2 regions of the Pseudarthrobacter sp. L1SW genome follow, and region 1 is predicted to be linked to the other one. Evidence: predicted binding sites of a transcription regulator. Region 1 holds the regulator's gene; the other holds the start of a gene.
What was found. The regulator LexA, encoded in region 1, represses DNA repair genes until DNA is damaged. The targets are predictions, from matches to a motif close to TCGAACANNTGTTCGA.
Positions count from the first base shown of each region.

Region 2: a site for LexA is predicted at 1,344-1,359, ahead of KTR40_RS18615 (shikimate dehydrogenase). Genes of this name have one in related genera too.

Region 1 covers NZ_CP078079.1:1,516,367-1,520,648, reverse strand. The annotation lists gene KTR40_RS07005 (LysM peptidoglycan-binding domain-containing protein) at 9-377, opposite strand; gene lexA (transcriptional repressor LexA) at 752-1,486, shown strand; gene KTR40_RS06995 (ATP-dependent DNA helicase) at 1,553-3,610, opposite strand; gene hflX (GTPase HflX) at 3,603-4,282, opposite strand, start outside.
Region 2 covers NZ_CP078079.1:4,017,672-4,021,953, forward strand. The annotation lists gene KTR40_RS18610 (sugar phosphate isomerase/epimerase and 4-hydroxyphenylpyruvate domain-containing protein) at 1-381, opposite strand, end outside; gene KTR40_RS18615 (shikimate dehydrogenase) at 381-1,262, opposite strand; gene KTR40_RS18620 (IclR family transcriptional regulator) at 1,435-2,262, opposite strand; gene KTR40_RS18625 (MFS transporter) at 2,493-3,812, shown strand; gene KTR40_RS18630 (ATP-dependent DNA ligase) at 3,935-4,282, opposite strand, start outside.

The sequences.
Region 1 (4,282 bases):
CCCGGGGGCTAGGTGGCGGGCACGAACAGCTGCTGGCCGGGGAAGACCGCGCCGGCAGGCAGGTTGTTGAGCTGGACGATGTCCGCCACGACGTCCCGGGGGTCGCGCTCGGGTGCGACGCTGGCCGCAATGCCCCACAGCGACTCGCCGGGCTGGACGGTGACCGTGACAGTGGGCGTGGTAGCAAGATCAGCAGCAGACTCCGACGCCTTGGCCGGGGCATTGAAGAAGCCCGCCAGGGAGAGGAGCAGGGCCGCCAGCATGACCAGCGGAATCCCGATCAGCACGATGCGGCCGCGGCGCGTCAGGCGGAGCGGCGGAAGCGGCGCCGGCCGTTCGGCCTGCCGGATCTCGGACTCGGACAGGATTTGCTGCACCGAAAGCAGCTGCTGGCGTGAACCCCGCGAAACAGATGTAGCTGACATGATCTGAGCCCTCCTGGACCGTACTGTGCTGCCCGGACGTCCTCCCCACCACCTGCACCCGGCGGCCTTCCGGCCTGCTCTTCGAATGACCGGGGCGGTGAGTAGAACATATATTCGAACTTTGCTTCCTCAGTTTTAGCACCTATCAACGAATCTTGTCGAGACTCGCTAGAACAAATGTTTGAAAAAGCAATGCGGCTGGCCTAGTTTTGAACCAAAGAACAACCACCTGGACAGTCGACCAGCAGGGTCTGACATTCAAGGACGGGACCTTCCAGGGCCTGGCCGTGGAGCGGCCCGGCGGAAACCGAAAGGCATTGGCGAATATGGCAGCAGCAGCCGCCGGGGGCAGGGGAACCGCGCAACCGAAGAGGACCGCCAAGGGCCTGACTCCACGGCAGAAGAAGATCCTCGAAACCATCCAGCGTTCGGTCAATGAGAACGGGTACCCGCCTTCCATGCGGGAGATCGGCGACACCGTGGGACTGGCGAGCCTTTCGAGCGTCACGCACCAACTGTCCCAGCTGGAGAAACTTGGCTACCTCCGCCGCGACCCCAAGCGTCCGCGGGCCATGGAGGTCCTGATGCCACTCACCCTGGATGGCGGGGCTGCAAAGCCCGCAAGCCAGCCGTCCGCCCCGCGTTCACCGGGCGCAGGCACTGTCACCGAACTGCCCACCGCCCTGGACACAGCCATGGTTCCCCTGGTGGGCCGGATCGCGGCGGGCGGTCCCATCCTTGCTGACCAGCTGGTGGAGGACGTGATGCCGCTCCCCAGGCAGCTGGTGGGGCAGGGCGAACTGTTCATGTTGAAAGTGGCCGGGGATTCCATGGTGGATGCAGCCATCTGCGACGGTGACTGGGTTGTGGTTCGCCGCCAGCAGGATGCGGCCAATGGGGATATCGTGGCTGCGCTCCTCGATGACGAGGCCACCGTCAAGACCTTCCGCCAACGCGACGGCCACACGTGGCTGCTCCCGCAGAACACCCAGTACGAACCCATCCTTGGGGACCACGCCACCATCATGGGCAAGGTTGTCTCGGTACTCCGCTCGCTGTAACGCCCTGCCCAGCCCCGCACCAGGCCATGTTTGCCCTGGCACGGCCTGCTCAATCTGCCTGACGGCTCAGGCGTTTTCCCGGGCCAGCCGCTCCAGGGCGGCAATCGCCGTCGTCCGGTCTGTCGTGGCCCAGAACGGCGGCAGGGCAGCCCGGAGGAACCCCGCGTAGCGCTCGGTGGCCAGCCGGGAGTCAAGGACGGCCACCACTCCCCTGTCGCCGGTGGAACGGATCAGCCGGCCTGCCCCCTGGGCGAGCCGGATCGCGGCGTGCGTGGCGGAAACCGTCATAAAGCCGTTCCCGCCGGCCTGAGCCACGGCCCGTGAACGGGCGGTCATAAGGGGATCGTCCGGCCGCGGAAAAGGAATCCTGTCGATCACCACAAGCCGGCACGAGCCTCCCGGGACGTCCACGCCCTGCCAGAGGGACATGGTTCCGAACAGGCAGGTATCGGGCTCGTCGGCGAACTGCTTCACCAGGCCGGTCATGGTGGAGTCACCTTGGCAGAGGACCGTCATGCCCAGCTTGGGACGCAGTGCCTCGGCCGCTTCTTCTGCCGCCCGGCGGGAGGAGAAGAGGCACAGCGCCCCGCCACCTGAAGCACGGATCAGGGCTTCCAGCTCGTCCAGCGCTTCCGGCGACCCGCCCCTGCCCGGCTTCGGCAGGTGACCGGCCACATAGAGGATGCCCTGCTTTTGGTAGTCGAAGGGCGATCCCACGTCCACGCCCGTCCAGCTCGGGGCCCCGTCACCCACCAGTCCCAGTCCGCCTGCGGCCGGTTCGAACGCCGATCCGATGGCCAGCGTCGCTGAGGTCAGCACCACCGTGTGGCCTGCGAAGAGCCCTTCCCGCAGCCTTCCGGCAACGGACAACGGCGCGATGTTGATCAAGGCGGGGGCGGTCTCGTCCGGCTGGGAGAATCCCTGCGCCGGGTCAAAAGAACTGGCGCGCGAGAACCACACCACTTCGCGGTTCTCCCGGGCTGCGAGGAGCCGTTCGCAAAGTTCCAGGATGAGCAGGAGCCGGGACCGCGCGAGCTGCCTGCCGCCGTCGGCCGTGGTGCTGCTGTCCCCCTTCGAATCCGAGAGGGCAGCACGGCAGGCGTCGCGCAACTGGTCCACGCAGTCCAGCTGTTCGTCGTTGAGCCCGTTCGGCAGCAGGCCGTTCGGCACGCCCGCCAGGGCAAGCTCCAAGTTGGCGGCTGCGGCATTCAGCGCGTCAACGGTAATGGCGGTGTGCTTCCGCGCGCCGGCAGCAGCAGCGTGGACCATGGCCACGGAAAGCTGGCCTGAGACCGCCCCCGTGACCCGGTCCTGAAGTTCATGGGCCTCATCCACCACCACGACGTCGTACTCGGGCAGGACGGCCAGGCCCTCGAACGCGCTGACGGCAAGCATCGCGTGGTTGGTGACCACCACGTCCGCTTCCGCAGCATCCTGGCGCGCGAGCTCACTGAAGCATTCCGCAGCCATGGGGCACTTCTGGGCGCCCAGGCACTCCATGGAAGTCACGGACACCTGCCGCCAGGCGCGGTCCGTCACTCCCGGGAGGAGTTCGTCACGGTCCCCGGTGTGGGTCTTCTCCGCCCATTCCCGGAGCCGCACAACCTCTTTGCCGAGCTGGGACGACGGGCCGCCCACGGCTGCCGCGAAGTGGGGCACGCTGGTGTCCTCGCCCAGGCTGAACAGCTGGCCCTCGGCTGGCTCCTCGCTGGGGAAGCCGCCTTCCAGCTTGTGCCGGCACACGTAATTGGAACGGCCCTTGACCAGGGCCACTTTGACCGGCCTGTCCAAGGCGGGGGTGATCGCTTTGAGCAGCCGGGGCAGGTCCCGGCCCACAATCTGCGTCTGGAGGGCCAGGGTGGCCGTTGACACCAGGGCGGGCTTGTTGCTCTGCAGGGCATGCGCGATCAGGGGGATGAGGTATGCCAGGGACTTGCCGGTGCCGGTCCCCGCCTGGACCAGGAGGTGGTCCCCCGTTTCAATGGCACGGGCCACCTGCCTGGCCATCTCATGCTGGCCGGCGCGGCTTTGCCCGCCCATGCCGGCCACGGCCCGGTCGAGCAGTTCGATCACGAACTGCTCGACGGCCGTTTCCGTGGCTTCTCCTGCCACGGCCTCAGTCATTGCTGACGAAAGGTTCCAGTTCAGCCGCGAAGCCTTCCCGGACCATCACGACAGCCCTGGTACCGGCCTCAACGTGGTCAACGCTGATGATCTCGGCGTCGGAATCGTGAAGCTTGCTCATCAGGTCCCCGCGGTCGTACGGGATGAGCAGTTCCAGCTTGACGCTGGGCCGGGGAATGGCGTCGCTGATTGCCTTCAGCAACTCTGCGATGCCTTCCCCCGTACGGGCCGAGACCACCACGTGCCGCGGCTCGCGCTGCTTGAGCCGTTCCACCACGAAGGGATCAGCGGCGTCGGCTTTGTTGAGCACGATGATTTCGGGCACCTTCCGGGCGTCCACTTCGCTGAAGACCTTGCGCACTGCGGCGATCTGGCCCTCAGGATCCGGGTGCGAGACGTCCACCACGTGCAGGATGAGGTCCGCGTCCGCGACTTCCTCGAGCGTGGAGCGGAACGCCTCCACCAGCTGGGTTGGCAACGAACGGACAAAGCCGACAGTATCGGCCAGGGTGTAGCCGAGGCCGTCCGCAGTTTCCGCTTTGCGGACGGTGGGATCCAGGGTGGCGAACAGTGCGTTCTCCACCAGGACACCGGCGTCGGTGAGGCGGTTCAGCAGCGAGGACTTGCCGGCGTTGGTGTACCCGGCGATCGCCACGGACGGCACGGCATTAC
Region 2 (4,282 bases), 1.6 Mb from region 1:
GTGGTCCCCGGCCAGTTCCGCAAGTTCGGCAAGCTGGGAGGCGCGGAGGCCGTCGTCGTCGATTGTTGCCGTGGCCACGTTCGAGCAGACGAGGATGGTGTCCATGCCCAGCCGGGACATCAGCTTGAACTTTGCCTCGGCCCGGCGGAGGTTGGCTTTGAGCAGGTCCGGCGTGACGCCGTCGAAATCCCGGAACGGCTGGTAGAGGTCCAGCCCCAGGCCGAGGTCGGCGGCCATCTTGCGGACGTCCTCGGGGCTCAGTGGCGAGGTGACCAGGTCCTGCTCGAAGATCTCGATGCCGTCGAAGCCCGCGATGGCGCAGGCCTGCATCTTTTCCTTCAGGGTGCCGGAGAGGCAGACCGTCGCGATTCCGGTGCGCATCAGGCGGCCACCTCCTCGGCGGCCACAAGTTCCAGGAAGTGGCTCCGCATGCGGTCGGGGTCCGCTTCGAGGCCGGTGAAGATGCGGAAGGCGTCGGCGGCCTGGCCCACGGCCATACGGCCGCCGTCCAGCACGTCGCAGCCCCTGGCGCGGGCACCGCGGACCAGTTCGGTGTCAATGGGGCGGTAGACGATGTCCGCAACCCAGTGCCGGGGCTCCAGCAGGTCCAGGTCCACGGGGACGCCGGGGTGCGCGGCCATGCCCACCGGGGTGCAGTGCACCAGTCCGTCAGCCAGCCGCATCAGCTGCGGCAGCTCCGTCGTCGTCCGTGCCGCCACGGTGCTGTCCGGAAAGAAGCCGGCCAGTTCAGCCGCGCGGGCGGCGCCGCGCGCTGCGTCCATGTCCACGAGGTCCAGGTGGCGGACGCCTGCGGTGAGCAGGGCGTAGGCGACGGCGGACCCGGCACCGCCGGCGCCGAGCTGCACCACGCGGTCCAGCTTCACACCGGGTAGGCCGGCGGCGAGAGCCGCGGCAAAGCCGGAGAAGTCAGTGTTGTGGCCAACGAACCGGCCGTCCTCGATCACCACCGTATTGACGGCCCCCAGCCGGCGGGCGTCCGGGGACACCTCGTCCAGGTGCTGCAGGACCAGCTGCTTGCAGGGGTGGGTGATGTTCAGGCCGTTAAAGCCAAGGTTCCGTGCGCTCTTCAGGAGCTCTCCCACGGATTCCCCGGAAAGGCCCAGCTCGAGCAGGTCGATGGGCCGGTAAAGGTAACGCAGGCCCTGCACATCACCTTCGCGTTCGTGCATGGGCGGGGTGAGTGACGGCATCACGCCGTCGCCGACCAGTCCCACAAGGTAGGACTCAGTGCGATTACTCATCCGTGCAGCTCCTTTGGTACGGCACCCGGCGGGCGGCGTTGCTTTTGGGCGTACGCTGGCACCAGGTGACTGGAATAACGATATAACAAATGTTCACTTCTCGCACTCTTGTTCTACATACGAACAATCATGCTTTGTTCCGCGGCTTCCCGGGCGTGGTGGCACGCCCGGGTCAGCGCTGCGGAAGCCGCGCGGCGAGTTCCGCAGCCGCGTCCTGCAACAGTGGGACGTGGGCCTCCAGGCCTTCAAGGCTCAGGCGGAAGACAGGAACCGCCGTGGCCAGCGAGGCGAACGCATGGCCCTGGGAGTTGAGCAGCGGAACCGCGACGGCGCGCATGCCCGTCTCGTTCTCCTCATCCATCACCGCAAACCCCTGGCGCCGGACCTTCTCGATTTCGGCGCGGAAAGCGTCGCGATCGGTAATCGACTTTTCCGTGAGCCGCTCAAGCGGAAGCTCCGCCAGCAGCTTCTCCCGCTCGGCATCCTCGGCGAAGGCCACCAGGGCCTTTCCGACGGCGGTAGTGGAGAGGGAGCCCAGGTGGCCGGGGTCGCTGGTCACCCGGAACATCTGCGGCCCGTCCACTTTGTTCACCGTGAGGTGGTGGTGGCCGTCCCGGACGCTCAGGATGGTTGCCTCACCCGTCTGTTCCGTCACGCGGCGCAGGACCGGCATGGCCGTTCCGGCGAACCCGTGATGGTTTGAGACCCGCTGGCCCAGCTGGAAGATCCGCAGGCCCAGGTGGTACCGCCGGCCGTCCGGCTCATAGTCAACGAACCCGTCCCGCGTCAGCGAGCCCAGCAGGCGGTAGGTGGTGCTGAAGGGCAGGTCTGCGCGGCGGGAGATTTCCGCGGCACTGGCTCCGCGGGGCTCATCCCCCAGCAGTACCAGGAGGCCCAGGGCCTTGCCCACCATGTCGGTACGGTCCGCCTTGGTGGCCTTGGCGTCCGCATTGGTCTCGACAGCTACATCATCGTCAGCTGTGGTTTGATTCACACTCATACTTCGATGTTGCCACATAGTGAGAGCTATTTCTAGATGGTGATTATTTTCTTGACAAGTGACTCCACTCACAGTCATCATTGCTGTATCGCACAAGTAGCTCTCACAATGTGGCTACTCGTCCGGGTCTTCTATCGGACTCCAGCCGCAACGCGCCCCGCCCGCACCAAGGCAGCGGCGGCTGCACCCCCAGATCCATCCGCGACAATGTCGTCACACAAAGGAACTCCATGAGCCAGACACTTCCGTCCGCCGGAACGGACACTGCCACCCACGGCCGAACGCCCAAGAAAGCAGCCGTTGCCAGCTTCCTGGGCAGCGCCGTCGAGTACTACGACTTCTTCATCTTCGGTTCCGCCGCCGCCCTGATCTTCCCCAAGGTCTTCTTCCCCGACGCCGATGCCAACGCCGCCATCATGTCGTTCGCAACCTTCGGCTTCGCCTACGTGGCCCGTCCCGTGGGCGCCGTCATCCTGGGCCACTTCGGTGACCGGGTGGGCCGCCGGAAGGTCCTGATGTTCACCCTCCTGCTGATGGGTGCCTCCACCTTCCTGATCGGCTGCCTGCCGGACTTCAACACGGTTGGCTGGTGGGCACCCGCCCTGCTGGTGCTGGCCCGGCTGTGCCAGGGCCTGTCCGCCGCCGGCGAGCAGGCCGGCGCCTCCTCCATGACGCTGGAGCACGCTCCGGACAACCGCCGTTCCTTCTTCACCTCCTGGACCCTCACCGGCACCCAGGGCGGCCAGATCCTCGCCGCCCTCGTCTTCATCCCCGTCCTGGCCCTCCCGGACGACATCAAGTACGGCATCGGCTGGCGCATCCCCTTCTGGCTCAGCGCCGTCGTCGTTGTTGTTGCATTCATCATCCGCCGCACCCTGCACGAGCCGCCGGCCTTCGAGGAAGCACAGAAGTCCGCACAGATTTCCAAGCTGCCCGTCGCCGACCTGCTCAAGGGCCACTGGCGCGACGTCCTCCGCGTCATCTGCTGCGCCTTCATCGCCGCCGTCTCCACCGTGTTCGGCACCCTGGCCATCAGCTACGCCAAGACCGTTGCCGGCGTGGACGGCACCACCACGCTGTGGCTCGTTGTCGGAGCCAACCTGGTGGCACTGGGCACCCAGCCGCTGTTCGGCATGCTGGCGGACAAGATCGGCCGAAAGCCCGTGTTCATCTACGGCGCCGTGGCCAGTGCCACCCTGACGCCGGCGTTCCTGCTCAGCCTGGAATCCGGCAGCGTGCCACTGATGTTCCTGGCCGCCATCGGCATGTTCTCCTGCGGTTACGCTGCCTCCAACGCTGTCTGGCCGTCCTTCTACGCCGAGATGTTCAGCACCAAGGTGCGCTTCTCCGGCCTGGCCATCGGCACCCAGCTGGGCTTCCTGATGGCAGGGTTCGCACCGGCAATCGTGGCGGCCATGGGCGGCATCAAGCCCGGCGGCTGGGTACAGATCAGCATCTTCACCGCGGTCATCGCCGGCATCGCGGCAATTTCCGCCCTGACTGCCAAGGAATCCTTCCGGACCCCCACCAGCCAGCTCGGCCTCAAGTAGCGGCCAGCCGGGCCGGAGGCACACTCGGCCCGTTTTCACGCCCGAAAGCCCGCCATTCCCCCAAATGGCGGGCTTTCCCTGTTGAAAAACGGGCTGGCGTGGCGGCCGGCGGACAGAAAGCCCTACGGCCGGCCGGTCTCCAGTACCGACCCCAGGTCGAAGCTGACCGGCTCCTCCAGCTGGGCGTAGGTGCATGATTCCGGGTCCCGGTCCGGCCGCCAGCGGTTGAACTGGGCAGTGTGGCGGAACCTGTCGCCTTCCATGTGGTCGTAGCGGACCTCCACCACGAGCTCCGGGCGCAGCGGCACGAAGGACAGGTCCTTGCCGGCGCTCCACCTGCTGCCTTCGGCGTTCCGGGGAGTCCGTTCGCCCTCTTCCTGCTTCGCCCACGCCCACGGGTGGTCGTCAAAATCGGTCACCAGCGGCTGGAGCTGCTCGAACAGTTCCTGCCGCCGCTTCATCGGGAAGGC